Regions from separate parts of the Pedobacter superstes genome, predicted to be linked through region 3. Evidence: riboswitches for the same ligand, from Rfam matches in the RefSeq annotation. Region 3 holds a riboswitch; each other region holds the start of a gene.
What was found. Region 3 has a riboswitch for cobalamin ahead of WG906_RS00425 (TonB-dependent receptor plug domain-containing protein). Riboswitches for the same ligand answer to the same signal wherever they lie in the genome.
Positions count from the first base shown of each region.

Region 1: it holds a riboswitch for cobalamin, as region 3 does, so the genes downstream of both, WG906_RS15725 (ribonucleoside-diphosphate reductase small subunit) here and WG906_RS00425 (TonB-dependent receptor plug domain-containing protein) in region 3, are expected to answer to the same signal.
Region 2: it holds a riboswitch for cobalamin, as region 3 does, so the genes downstream of both, WG906_RS05795 (ABC transporter substrate-binding protein) here and WG906_RS00425 (TonB-dependent receptor plug domain-containing protein) in region 3, are expected to answer to the same signal.
Region 4: it holds a riboswitch for cobalamin, as region 3 does, so the genes downstream of both, WG906_RS03650 (ABC transporter substrate-binding protein) here and WG906_RS00425 (TonB-dependent receptor plug domain-containing protein) in region 3, are expected to answer to the same signal.

Region 1 is NZ_JBBJCN010000005.1:395,997-399,161, forward strand. Features, by position in the region: gene WG906_RS15715 (methionine-R-sulfoxide reductase) at 1-380, shown strand, start outside; gene WG906_RS15720 (septal ring lytic transglycosylase RlpA family protein) at 482-832, shown strand; cobalamin riboswitch at 938-1,154, shown strand; gene WG906_RS15725 (ribonucleoside-diphosphate reductase small subunit) at 1,264-2,235, shown strand; gene WG906_RS15730 (ribonucleoside-diphosphate reductase subunit alpha) at 2,382-3,165, shown strand, end outside.
Region 2 is NZ_JBBJCN010000002.1:84,701-87,865, forward strand. Features, by position in the region: gene WG906_RS05785 (GH35 family beta-galactosidase) at 1-1,370, shown strand, start outside; gene WG906_RS05790 (hypothetical protein) at 1,509-1,754, shown strand; cobalamin riboswitch at 1,843-2,031, shown strand; gene WG906_RS05795 (ABC transporter substrate-binding protein) at 2,059-3,165, shown strand, end outside.
Region 3 is NZ_JBBJCN010000001.1:76,863-80,027, forward strand. Features, by position in the region: gene WG906_RS00425 (TonB-dependent receptor plug domain-containing protein) at 1-1,779, opposite strand, end outside; cobalamin riboswitch at 1,876-2,061, opposite strand; gene WG906_RS00430 (lysoplasmalogenase) at 2,095-2,790, opposite strand; gene WG906_RS00435 (hypothetical protein) at 2,793-3,165, opposite strand, start outside.
Region 4 is NZ_JBBJCN010000001.1:843,280-846,444, reverse strand. Features, by position in the region: gene cbiB (adenosylcobinamide-phosphate synthase CbiB) at 1-593, shown strand, start outside; gene WG906_RS03655 (AAA family ATPase) at 586-1,128, shown strand; cobalamin riboswitch at 1,161-1,354, shown strand; gene WG906_RS03650 (ABC transporter substrate-binding protein) at 1,379-2,584, shown strand; gene WG906_RS03645 (TonB-dependent receptor) at 2,634-3,165, shown strand, end outside.

The DNA.
Region 1 (3,165 bases), on a different contig from region 3:
ATGCAAAGAAAATGGAATACAATAAATTAACTCCCGAAGAAGAACGGGTAATTGTAAATAAAGGAACGGAGTATCCCGGGACAGGAACACTCCTTAATAATAAAGAAAAAGGTACTTATACGTGCAAGCGATGCAATAACCCTCTTTACATTTCGGATAGCAAGTTCGATTCACACTGCGGATGGCCTAGTTTTGATGATGAAATTAAAGGGGCCGTAAAACGAATCCCAGATCCTGATGGTATGCGGACAGAAATTGTTTGTGCCAAATGTGGCGGCCATTTAGGGCATGTGTTTTTAGGAGAAGGATTTACGTCGAAGAATACCCGTCATTGTGTTAATTCAATTTCGATGAATTTTATTCCCGCTGCAAAGAAATAATCTCTTATCAGGGTGTTTTAAGCTTAATGTTTATTGACATTCAATCCCAAAAGTGGAAAACTTTTGGGATTGTTTTTTTTAATAAGTTTTACTTTTATTGGATGAGATGTCAATACCTGCTGCTGTCTTTATTTTTTTTGTCTTCCTGCTCAGAAACCGTAACCCAAACCGGGAAGGCCTCGTTCTATGCAAAAAAGTTTAACGGGAAAAAGACGGCCAGCGGTGAGAAGTTTCGAAATTCAAAACGAACTGCCGCGCATAAGTCATTACCTTTCGGTACTAAGGTTAGGGTAACGAATCTTAAAAATGGACAGTCTGTTAAAGTAAAAATAAATGACAGAGGGCCTTTTGTGTCTGGTAGAATTATTGATCTTTCAAAGAAAGCTGCGCGTAAAATTGGGATGCTTGAAGAGGGAGTAGCATCTGTTGAAATAAAATACAAAAAGAAATAGCCGGTTAAAGGCACCTCTTGCCCATATTGTTTAAAACTATTCTCCTGTTTAAAACTTCCCCGGTGCACTTCATTCAATCACACCTATATTTGTTTCAATAAGTTCTTTCACATATTTCATTCAGGTTCATAGTTAAGCAATGCCGAGCTATGATTAAAAGGGAACCGTGTTAAAATCACGGGCTGACGTGCAACTGTAAGGAGGTATTTCATTAGTTCTTAAGTTCATTAGTCATTAGTACATAAAACTAATCACTGATATACCCATGACTAATAAACTATAATATTCCAAGCCAGACACCTGCCAGAATGATTTTGTCAAAACTTTCACGTATAAGGTTTTGACAGAAGCTCGTCTCCGTTTAGCTCCTGCTTTATGGAATACCCGTCTTTTGTCAATTCCTGTTTCGCATTAATTAAATTTAAACTGCTATGCAACAGGACGAAATATTACTCAAAGAAAACAAGGATCGTTTTGTGATCCTGCCGATTAACTATCCCGCTATCTGGGAGATGTACAAAAAGCATGAAGCCAGTTTCTGGACAGCCGAAGAGATCGATCTTTCCGGCGATTTAAAAGATTGGGAAAATCTGAATTCCGGAGAAAAGCATTTTGTGTCGCACATTCTTGCATTTTTCGCAGCAAGCGACGGAATTGTAAATGAAAACCTTGCGGTAAACTTTATGAATGAAGTGCAGGTGCCCGAGGCACGTTGCTTCTATGGGTTTCAAATCATGATGGAGAATATTCACTCCGAAACGTACGCTTTGTTGATCGACACATACATTAAGGATCATGCCGAAAAGGACCGCCTGTTTCATGCCATTGATACCGTTCCCTGTGTGAAGAAAAAAGCTGATTGGGCATTACGATGGATTGATAATGGCAGTTTTGCTCAGCGACTGGTAGCCTTTGCTGCAGTAGAAGGTATTTTTTTCAGCGGAAGTTTCTGCTCCATTTTCTGGCTGAAAAAGCGCGGACTAATGCCGGGTTTAACATTCAGCAACGAACTCATATCACGTGACGAAGGGCTGCATTGTGAATTTGCATGTTTGCTTTACAGCATGTTGAAAAACAGACTTTCTCAGGAAGAAGTATTTCAAATAATTTCGGATGCTGTTAGTATTGAAAAAGAGTTTATCACTGATGCTTTGCCGGTTGCACTTATAGGGATGAACGCCAAACTTATGAGCCAGTACATCGAGTTCGTAGCCGACAGATGGTTATCTGAACTGGGATACGACAAAATGTTTGGTGTAACAAACCCATTCGACTTTATGGAAATGATCTCACTCCAGGGAAAAACAAACTTTTTCGAAAAGCGTGTTGGCGATTATCAGAAAAGCGGTGTCATGTCGGTAAATGAAGGAAGTCAGGCGTTTTCTCTGGACGAGGATTTCTGATCTGCTAGATATGAGATGTGAGATTTTAGATATGAGACAGTCTACTAACTTAACATCTCAATTGATTCATAATATTATAGAACTAAATAACTGATGAGATTTGCAAGTACTCAAATCTCATCTCTCACATCTCAAATCTCCCCTCAATGTTTGTAATAAAAAGAAACGGAACAAAAGAAACCGTAAAGTTCGATAAAATAACAGCCAGGATTGAAAAGCTGTGCTATGGATTAAACCCCTCTTTGGTTGACCCGATTGATGTTGCTAAGAAGGTAATTGAAGGCTTATTTGATGGAGTAACGACTTCGGAGCTGGATAATCTTGCTGCAGAAACAGCAGCATCCCTTACAACCAAACATCCTGATTACGCTTTGCTGGCATCCCGTATAGCGGTTTCTAATCTGCACAAAAATACTACCAAGTCTTTTTCAGAAACCATGCGGAAACTGCATCAGTATATAGATCCGAAGATTGAGAAGGCAGCATCGCTAATTGCAGATGATGTAATGGAAATTATTGATGAAAACTCAATCATTCTGGATAGCACCATAATTTACGATCGTGATTTTGGATTTGACTATTTCGGATTTAAAACTCTCGAAAAGTCATACCTGTTAAAACTTGACGGTGAGATTGCGGAGCGCCCTCAACACATGTTTATGCGGGTTGCTGTAGGGATACACAAAAGTGACATCGACAGCGTTATCAAAACGTATAATCTGATTTCTGAGCGATGGTTCACTCACGCAACTCCGACCTTATTTAATGCAGGCACCCCAAAGCCTCAGATGTCATCTTGCTTTTTGCTTACAATGAAAGATGACAGCATTGATGGAATTTATGATACGTTAAAGCAAACTGCAAAGATATCTCAAAGTGCCGGCGGTATTGGTTTAAGCATTCATAATGTCAGGGCAACAGGATCTTATA
Region 2 (3,165 bases), on a different contig from region 3:
TTTCTTTAGTTGATGGAATTTTAAGCGGGGCCCGTGAAAATAATATGCGGGTTATATTGCTTTGGTTTGGAAGCTGGAAAAATGGATTATCGCATTATTCACCGGAATGGGTAAAAAAAGATTATAAACGTTTTCCGAGAATAGTGCTTGAAAATGGAAGGTCGACAGAAACTATCAGTGCCTTAGGTGCGGCATCCGCCAAAGCAGACGCTAAGGCTTTTGCTGCATTAATGCGTCATCTAAAAACGGTTGATAGCAAAAAAAAGACGGTGATTATGGTGCAGGTCGAGAATGAGGTTGGTGTAATTGGTGGAACAAGAGATCATTCTTCTTTCGCAAATTCTGAATTTGCAAAACCTGTTCCTGAACAATTATTAGAGAGTATCCGAAAAAACAAAACCGATCTGCAGCCATCATTAAAAAAACTGTTAGAGGCGGCCGGATCCAAAACCAAAGGCACATGGACTGAAGTATTTGGCAATAATCATTCGGCAGATGAAGCCTTTATGGCCTGGAATTATGCAAAATATATAAATTCAATAGCTGAAGCTGGTAAAGCCGAATACAATATCCCCATGTTTGTGAATGCATGGATTGTACAACCGGAGGATAAGAAGCCAGGCGATTATCCCGGTGGAGGACCACAGGCGCATGTTCATGATATATGGCGCGCCGGTGCGCCGGCAATAGATTTTTTGTCGCCAGACATTTACCTTCCCGATACAAAGCGTATTACCAAAATGTATCATCATTCGTGGAACCCTTTGTTCATTCCGGAATCTTTTTCTGGCGAAAATGGGGCTGCCAACGCCTTTTATGTGATTGGATTTCATGATGCAATAGGCTACTCTCCTTTCGGGATCGATAATAAAGTGGATGAACCTTCCAAAACACCGATTGCAAAGGCTTATAACGTTTTGAGACAGTTAACTCCGGAGATAACAGCTGCACAGGCTGACGGGGCCATTAGCGGATTTTCACTTGATAAGGTGGATTCTGTTCAAACGGCGAGTCTTGGAGGGTACAAGATTACAGTAACTTTAAGGAAAAACTGGAGCGGAGTTACCCAGGTATCTAAAGGCTATGGATTGGTAATAAATACTGGCCCTGATGCTTTCACTGTTGCTGGAAGTGATATTGATGTGACGTTCGTTCCCCTATCTCCGGGGCCGAAAATGGCAGGGCTTTCATGGGTTAGAGAGGGTGTTTTTGAAGACGGTAAATGGAAACAGGGTAGATTATTAAACGGTGATAATATTATGATAAGCTATAAGCTTGCGGATGAAGCTCATGCTTACAGAACAGGTACAGGTGCCAGACTAACTACAGAGCCTGGCATATTGAAGATTAAATTATATAGGTTTGAATAAGTTATTTAGAAATGCGATAAAACTTTTTTAGTATAAAACCTTTATTCTAAAATACTCTTTTAAACCATAATTTGGGCTGGTTTGACTCGAATTTAACCCCTTAATGGTGTTAAAAGAAAATGCTTATTAAACAACTTTATGAAAACTTTCAAATACCAGCTTGTTAACGACCCCAGACTTTTTGAGGTTTGCCAGGACATTGAGGGAAAAAATGAACTATACTCTATTTTTGAGGTTCATTTAAGCGGAAGTCATTACGAGTATTTGTACAGAAATAATTCAAGCGGAGAATATACCTCAACTCCCGCATCTCGTTTAAGCTCTAAAGAAATCGCCCAATTAGGCGAAAGAGTTGAGATAGAATTACATAAAGAAACATCTTAACCCTTCGTAAAAGCATTTTATTTTTTTTGAATCCGGCTAACCGAAAAGCCTGGATAAGATAATAATCAATCGAAAATCACCAAATTTTCATTAGTTTTGCGGCGAAGGTAGCAGGCCCAAACAGGCCGCTTTAATAGGGAATACCGGTGTAAATCCGGAACAGTCTCCGCTGCTGTAACCTCAGATACCGCAACTGCATGATGCCACTTTTCGTTATGAATGGGAAGGCTGTCAGTTTAGAGGAAGTCAGAAGACCTGCCTTAAAAAACTTTGCTCATGCTTTCGGAAGAAAGGCCAGGAGGATATGATAAAAAACAGCCGGAATTCACGCTCAGCCTGCAGGAAATTGAATTTCCTGTCGCGCCCCCACTTATTTTATTTCATTGCATTTGTTGCAATTGTCTTGTTAAATTCTGCATGTCAGCAAACCCAATCTTCAAGGCAATCCCATTCGAAAATATTCGAACATTCGACCTTTACAAAAACTAAAGTTAAATATGCAAAAGGATTTGACATTCAATACTTTGCCGACTATAAAATCATTTCTATTGTAAATTACACCGGCACAAAAAAAGATACGTTAAAGTACGTTTTAATCCGGCGGGGAAATCCTGTACCCAAAGGCTTCCAGAAATCGCAGGCAATAGAAATACCTGTAAAGAAATTAATTGGAATGTCGTCCCTTCAAATCGCCATGGCCGATTTTGCGGAATCCTCTGATATTTTAGTTGGGCTCGGAAGTTTGAAATATGTTACTTCTCCTAAAGTCAGAGCCAATATAAAATCCGGAAAAGTACGGGAAATCGGAGAAGAGGGGACTATTAATACTGAAGTCATCATTTCTATGGATCCCGACCTGGTTATGGCCATGGGTAACCCAAGTGCCAGTTTTAGTCGTTATCAAACATTAATTGATGCCGGAATTCCGGTTTTATTAAATTCCGAATGGCTCGAAACCACACCTTTGGGCCGCGCAGAGTGGGTAAAATTATTGGCCGCATTAGTGAATAAAGAGGATCTGGTGAACAGGAAATTTGCCCGGATAGAAAAAGAATATAATCAGCTTGCAGAACTAGGAAAAAAAACCATTAACAAACCCTCCATAATTGTAGGGATGCCTTACAAAGGGTCCTGGTTCGTACCGGATGGAACCAGTTTTATGACAAAATTTTTTAATGACGCAGGTGCATCTTATTCTTGGGCTGATGTTAAAGGCACAGGAAGCATGGCCCTTAGCTTTGAGTCTGTGGCGCCGATAGCATTAAAAGCAGATTATTGGATTAACTCCGGGATTGCAAACAGCAAGGCTGATATCGCTTCTATTGATGTAAGGTATACCTTTTTCAAACCTTACAAAAACAACACCATTTACAATTTCAATAAAAAAGTAAATGATTTGGGATCAAATGAT
Region 3 (3,165 bases):
GAAATCCTGTTCCTTCCGACTCCCTGTGTATTTAGCGATTATTCCTAAGCTCATCTTTTGAACTGGCTGATAAGTCAAACTACCACCAAATTGGTTTTTAGGACGACGATATAAATCTTTTTGTTTCGTGTTTTCATCAATAGTCAGTTCCCCTTTTACAAATGAGTAAAACGAGTTAAAAGACAATTCAGCCATAGGCTTAATACTTAATTCGAGCTCTAGACCCTGATCATTTTGCTTTCTTCCATTCCTATATTGTCCATTAAAAGTCACCGGATCTGAATAAAAGTATATCGCATCATTATTTGTAATTCGCTGAAATGCAGTGGCATTGAAATTTAACACATTGGGTATTATATCCAAATCAAATCCAGCGTCATAAGTTTGAGTTACTTCTGGTTTAAGTTCAGTATTCCCATATTCAGAAAATAACTGATATAATGTAGGGGCCTTAAATGCTGAAGAAGCGTTTACAAATATTTTATACTTATTTGCAATTATATAAGACGGATTAATCGTGTAAGTAAAATTACCTCCATATCTGGAATGTTCATTGTATCTCCCTCCTAACTCAAAATGAAAACCTCCCAGGTTTTTTAAAAATACGGAAGTAAAAAAACTGCTTATTTCAGCATTTGCTAAAGACGAGGATAATGGACTCTCAGATGTATAACCAGGTGAATCATATAAACTATATTGATCAGAATTTGCTTTGCGGTAATTTACGCCGGAGTTCAATTCAAGAAAATTGGTTATTACATTATTCACGAACAAATCTGCCTGCCATATCCGGCCCTTATTATCAATTCGTTGAAGTGCTGAACCATCTTCCGAACTGTTAAAAAACTTATTTATAACGCTGTTACTGCTTAAGTTTAAAGTAATTCCACCCTTATTAAGTAAATACTTTCCGGTTACTCCACCAAAAAAATGTGTGCGTTTGTAGGTGTAATCCGCATCATCTACAAAAGATCCCCCATCTGACATGCCATTATTATTCGATAACTGAATATTTCCATTCACTGTAATTCTTTCTGAAATCTGTTGCTTTCCATTAAAATTCACAGCATGCTGATCAAACCCGTCTTTATCAAAATTTCCGGTTCCGACTGCATCTGTAGCAGAAGAAAACTCTTTTGATCCAGTATGTGAATAGTTAAAAGCTAATCCTGTTTTACCTGAAGTACCATTCAAACCAATTGCCTGTTTATTAGACTGATAACTTCCCGCAGAAAGTAAAACATTTGCATTAAACGCTTCCTTCGAAGGTTTTTTAGTGATAACGTTGATCACACCCGCCACAGCATCGCTTCCATAAAGTGTTGAATTTCCTCCTTTAAGTATTTCGACCCTTTCAATCTGGTCAATAGCAATGGATTTCAAATCATACTCATTAGAAATACTCTGAGCATCATTAACTGGAATTCCATCAATTAAAATAAGTGTATTACCTGCGGTAGCGCCTCTCAGGAATAAAGACGTAGCATTATTACTAAAAGCGTTATTTGCGCCCGAATAAGTTATCCCGGCGACGTTATTCAAAACTTCAGGTAAATTTCTACCCTGACTGCGTTCTAATTGCTCTGAAGTAATAATGCGTACAACCTTTCCAATTTCTGCTTTACGTTTTGGAGATCGTGTTGCGGTAACAACCACTTGCTCTAAAGAATTTGTTTTAAGTACGTTTCTTGTGGTGTCTTGTGCGAGAGCGCCTGAAGTAAAGAGCGCAAATTGAGCAAGCCCCAGGCCGACTGCAATTCTGATTGATTTTTTTTTCATTTGTTGTGAGTAAGGCCCACAGCAAACAGTTTTGAAGGGTATTAAATGATAAATACACGAAAAGTATTTTCATTCAAGCTTCATTCCCCGAAAGCTATGAAATTTTATGCTCAGGCAGGTCTTCTGACTTACTCCCGGTTATTCTGCCTTCCCATACGCTAAGCGGACAGTGGCTTTGAGATTGAATAACCGTTGCGGAGAATACAGCAGCGGGACTGTCCGGGATTCACACCCGGTTCCCTTTTCATCCGCCGGGGCGGAACCAAAAGCGCTGCAAAGGTAAAACAAGATTTTTGATTAGCAACACTTGGCCTGTCAATCAGTATCAATCCGTATCAATCTACGTTCTATTGCTCCCATTACAATCAGATACTGGGCAATTAGATAAGTAAGGAGGTAGATTGCCATCATAACTTTTTCGGTCTCGATAAAATTATAATAGCCTATTGATAAATCGGAAATAACAAAGGCAAAGCTGCCAGTCAATATTAATTTAAAACTTGATCTGTTAACCCTTCGATGACGATAGGCAGCTACTACAGTCATTAATGAGAGAGTAAAAAAGTATGCAATTACCGGATACTTAAAATCTATAAGGTTTTTTTCTGCGGTAAAATAAAAGCTAACAGTTGAAATAAGCAGTACAAGCAATAAAAAATTTCCGACCCGACGATTTTCATGAAGTTTTCTTCTAAAATCTTGAAAAAAAGCCAGTCCGTATAAGACATAACTGATTAGCGTTGCAATCATGGAAGACATCAGATAATATTCTGTTCCGGTTGAAAATAACAATTGAATATCCCCCGCCAGGGATAATACCAGACCTACAAAAATCAGCTTGTGGAAAATTTCATCTATTTTAGTTTTAATTAATAAATATAGAATCAAGGACATGCCGATTAAGGGCATAGCGAACATCCGAAGCATCTGGCTATCTGATGCCAAAGCATAGACGTTTAGTATAAGTATAATGAAGTAAAAAATATTAAAAGTATTATGCTTCCGAAACATCTTTAAATCAATTCATTTCCCAATGCATTTAACCAATCGTTAAACAAACGCGACTCAATATCAAGTGCTTGCTTAGCGTGAATTTCCCATTCCGGCGAAAACTCCTTCAACTGCTTAAGCATTTCTTCCAAATGACCTTCCTCTTCTAAAATGATAGATTTAACATTTACTTTACTTTTTGCGGCATCTAATGCTTCCTGGTAAACAGGATATAATTCATCAGCTCTGACTTCGATAGCATAAGTAACCAAAAGGTAGGCAGCAAACTTTAATTCATTGCCACTTAAACCTAAAGCGTTTTTTAAGTAACGGCTAACCTCTGTATCTAATTTATTGAGATATATACGACTTGATGCCGGAGCTAACAAATATTCG
Region 4 (3,165 bases), 770 kb from region 3:
TGGAAGCAGGGAGAAAAAGATTATCCTGGATTGTAGGTCGCGACACATCTAACTTAAACCCACAGCAAATCAGGATTGCGGTTTTTGAAACTATGTCTGAGAATTTGAGCGACGGAGTTATCGCTCCTTTATTTTATTACCTGCTTGCCGGCGTGCCAGGGATGATGGCTTACAAAATGATAAATACATTAGATTCTATGATTGGTTACCGAAATGAGAAGTATGAGCTTTTTGGCAAGTTCGCGGCCAGGGTTGATGATGTGGCCAACTTTATTCCCGCAAGGTTAACCGCATTCTTGATGGTCCTGATCACCTTGAGCCGACAAGGGCTAAGCTTCATTTTTGCATACGGGAATAAGCATAAAAGCCCTAATTCCGGTTACCCTGAAGCTGTTTTGGCGGGAATTATGGATACGCGTTTCGGAGGGCCAAATGTATACCACGGTAATCTGGTGAAGAAGCCCTATATCGGCAAGAATAGTCGTGAAATAGGGCATTCAGAAATCGGTGAAGTAGCCCGGATCAATCATAAAACTACGCTTTTGATGATATTTCTGGTGGTAATATTTTTATACTTTAACAAGCTTGGATAAGTTTATCATAACCGGAGGCCCGGGTTCGGGTAAGACAAGTTTAATCGCGCATTTAGAAGATTTAGGGTACAGTTGCTCAAAAGAAGCATCAAGGCAGTTAATTGTGGAACAGGTTGCAAAAAACTCAGATATTTTGCCCTGGCTAAATTTGAATGCTTTCGCAGAACTGGTTTTGGAGCGGATGAAGAAGCTTTATCATGAAACTCCGGCCAGTGCTGTGACTTTTTTCGACCGGGGCATACCAGATATTATGGCTTATCTTAAAGCGGTCAATATGCCCGTTGACGGTAAATATTATGAAGCGTTAAAAAATCACCCCTACAATCCCTGCGTTTTTATCCTGCCACCCTGGCCCGAAATTTATGTGAACGATCAGGAGCGCTGGCAAACTTTTGCCGAGTCTGCGGCACTCTACCGGGCAATCAAAGAAACCTATCTTGAATTAAATTTTCAACTTGTTGAGGTGCCCGAAATGCCGCTGGAAGGCCGTGCGGCTTATATTTTAGATGTAATGCAAATTCCACTTAACAGATAATGCAGAATATTTTTGATTAGATCAGAAAGTTTATAGTTTTGTGGCGCAAAGGTAGCATGTTCTATAACGAACGGCTTTAATAGGGAATACCGGTGTAATTCCGGAACAGTCTCCGCTGCTGTAACCTCATAAAAAATAACCGCAATATACCACTGTCGGCTCCAATGCTGATGGGAAGGTGCGGTTTAGAGGAAGTCAGAAGACCTGCCTTGATTAAATTCATAATGCTTTCGGAAGAAAGGCAGGGAATATGATTAAAGAAGCCAAAACTCCACTCTTGGTTTTCGGGAAAGGTATTTTTCTGAAATCCTCCACTTTCAATTTTACAGGTGTTTTCGCCTGTTTGTTTATCTTTTTTCCAGCTGCTTTAACTGCTAAGTTTTCGGAAACGGCAGTCGATTTATACCCGGTCAAAAGCCAGGTAAAGTACGCAAAAGGCTTCAGCATCACGTACTACGGTACTTATAAGGTGGTTAATGTTATTAACTACTATCATAACCAGAAAGATACGCTTCAATATCTTTTGGTTGACAGAAAGTATTCAATTCCCAGGGGATATGCCAATGCCCAGGTTATCAGAACTCCCCTCCGAAGTATTATTGGAATGTCGTCTATGCATATCGCCATGGCCGATTTTGCTGAATCTGCCAATTTGATTATTGGTCAGGGGAGCCTGCAGTATGTTACATCACCAATGGTACGTCAAAGCATCAAAGCGGGAAAGGTAAAAGAAGTCGGGCTCGACGGCTCGATGAACCTTGAACTAATTATTTCTATGCATCCGGATATTGTAATGGTTATGGGAAATCCCTCTGCAAAATTCAGTCGTTATCAAACTTTGATTGGAGCTGCTGTACCGGTGCTGACAAACAATGAGTGGCTTGAAACAACCCCTCTGGCCAGGATGGAATGGGTTAAGCTGATTGCCGCGCTGTTAAACAATGAAGAGCTTGTCAATCAGAAATTTGCCCGGGTAGAACGGGAGTATCAGCGCCTGGTACAACTCGCTAAAAAAGCAAAAACGCGTCCAACTGTCATTGCCGGTTTGCCATTTAAAGGTACCTGGCTGGTACCCGATGCAGACAGTTATCACACGCAGTTTTTCAGAGATGCCGGCACTAATTATAAGTGGTCTAATGAGAAAGGTACCGGTAGTCTTCCGCTCAGTTTTGAAGCAGTGGCCCCCACAGCTTTAAAGGCCGATTTTTGGCTAAACCTTGGCTATGTAAACAGCAAGAAAGATATTCTGGCTAAAGATTCGCGCTTCGCTTATTTCAAGCCCTTTAAAAACAGTAAAATCTACAACCACAATAAAAAGGTGAATGACATCGGTGCTAATGATTTTTGGGAATCTGGTGGTGTTAATCCCCATATCATACTGGCTGACCTGATAAAAATTCTTCACCCTGAACTGCTGCCCAGACATAAATTGGTTTATTACAAACCATTACCATAGGGACCCGCGGCCCGTCACAATCAAAACAATAATCACTCAAAAAATGAAAATGAACTTTACTCAAGCCTTTTTACCGGCTCTGCTACTATTATTTGCAACTGTATCATCAAGCCACGCTCAGGAACGCACTTCGGATACGCTAAAATCAAGCTATCTGGATGAAGTGGTTGTCAGTGCAACGCGTAACAATGTGAAAAGATCAAAAGTGCCGCAAACCATGACCGTGATTAGTAAATCGGACATTGATCTTACTCCATCGGCAGATTTTACAGACCTTGTAAAGAAAAATTCATCAGTAAGCATTATCCAATACCCCGGCCTATCTTCGGGAGTGGGAATCCGCGGTTTCAGGCCACAGTTTAGCGGATTAAACCAGCGTGCGCTGCTGTTAATTGATGGGAGGCCGGCTGGTACAGCTAATCTATCAACCATTAATAGCACAGATGTCGAGCGAATAGAAATTCTGAAAGGTCCGGCGTCTGCCCTCTATGGTTCTCAGGCTATGGGAGGTGTTGTGAATGTCATAACCAGAAAATCCTCGGGAATGCTTCGCTCGAATGTTTTTGTAGAATATGGATCGT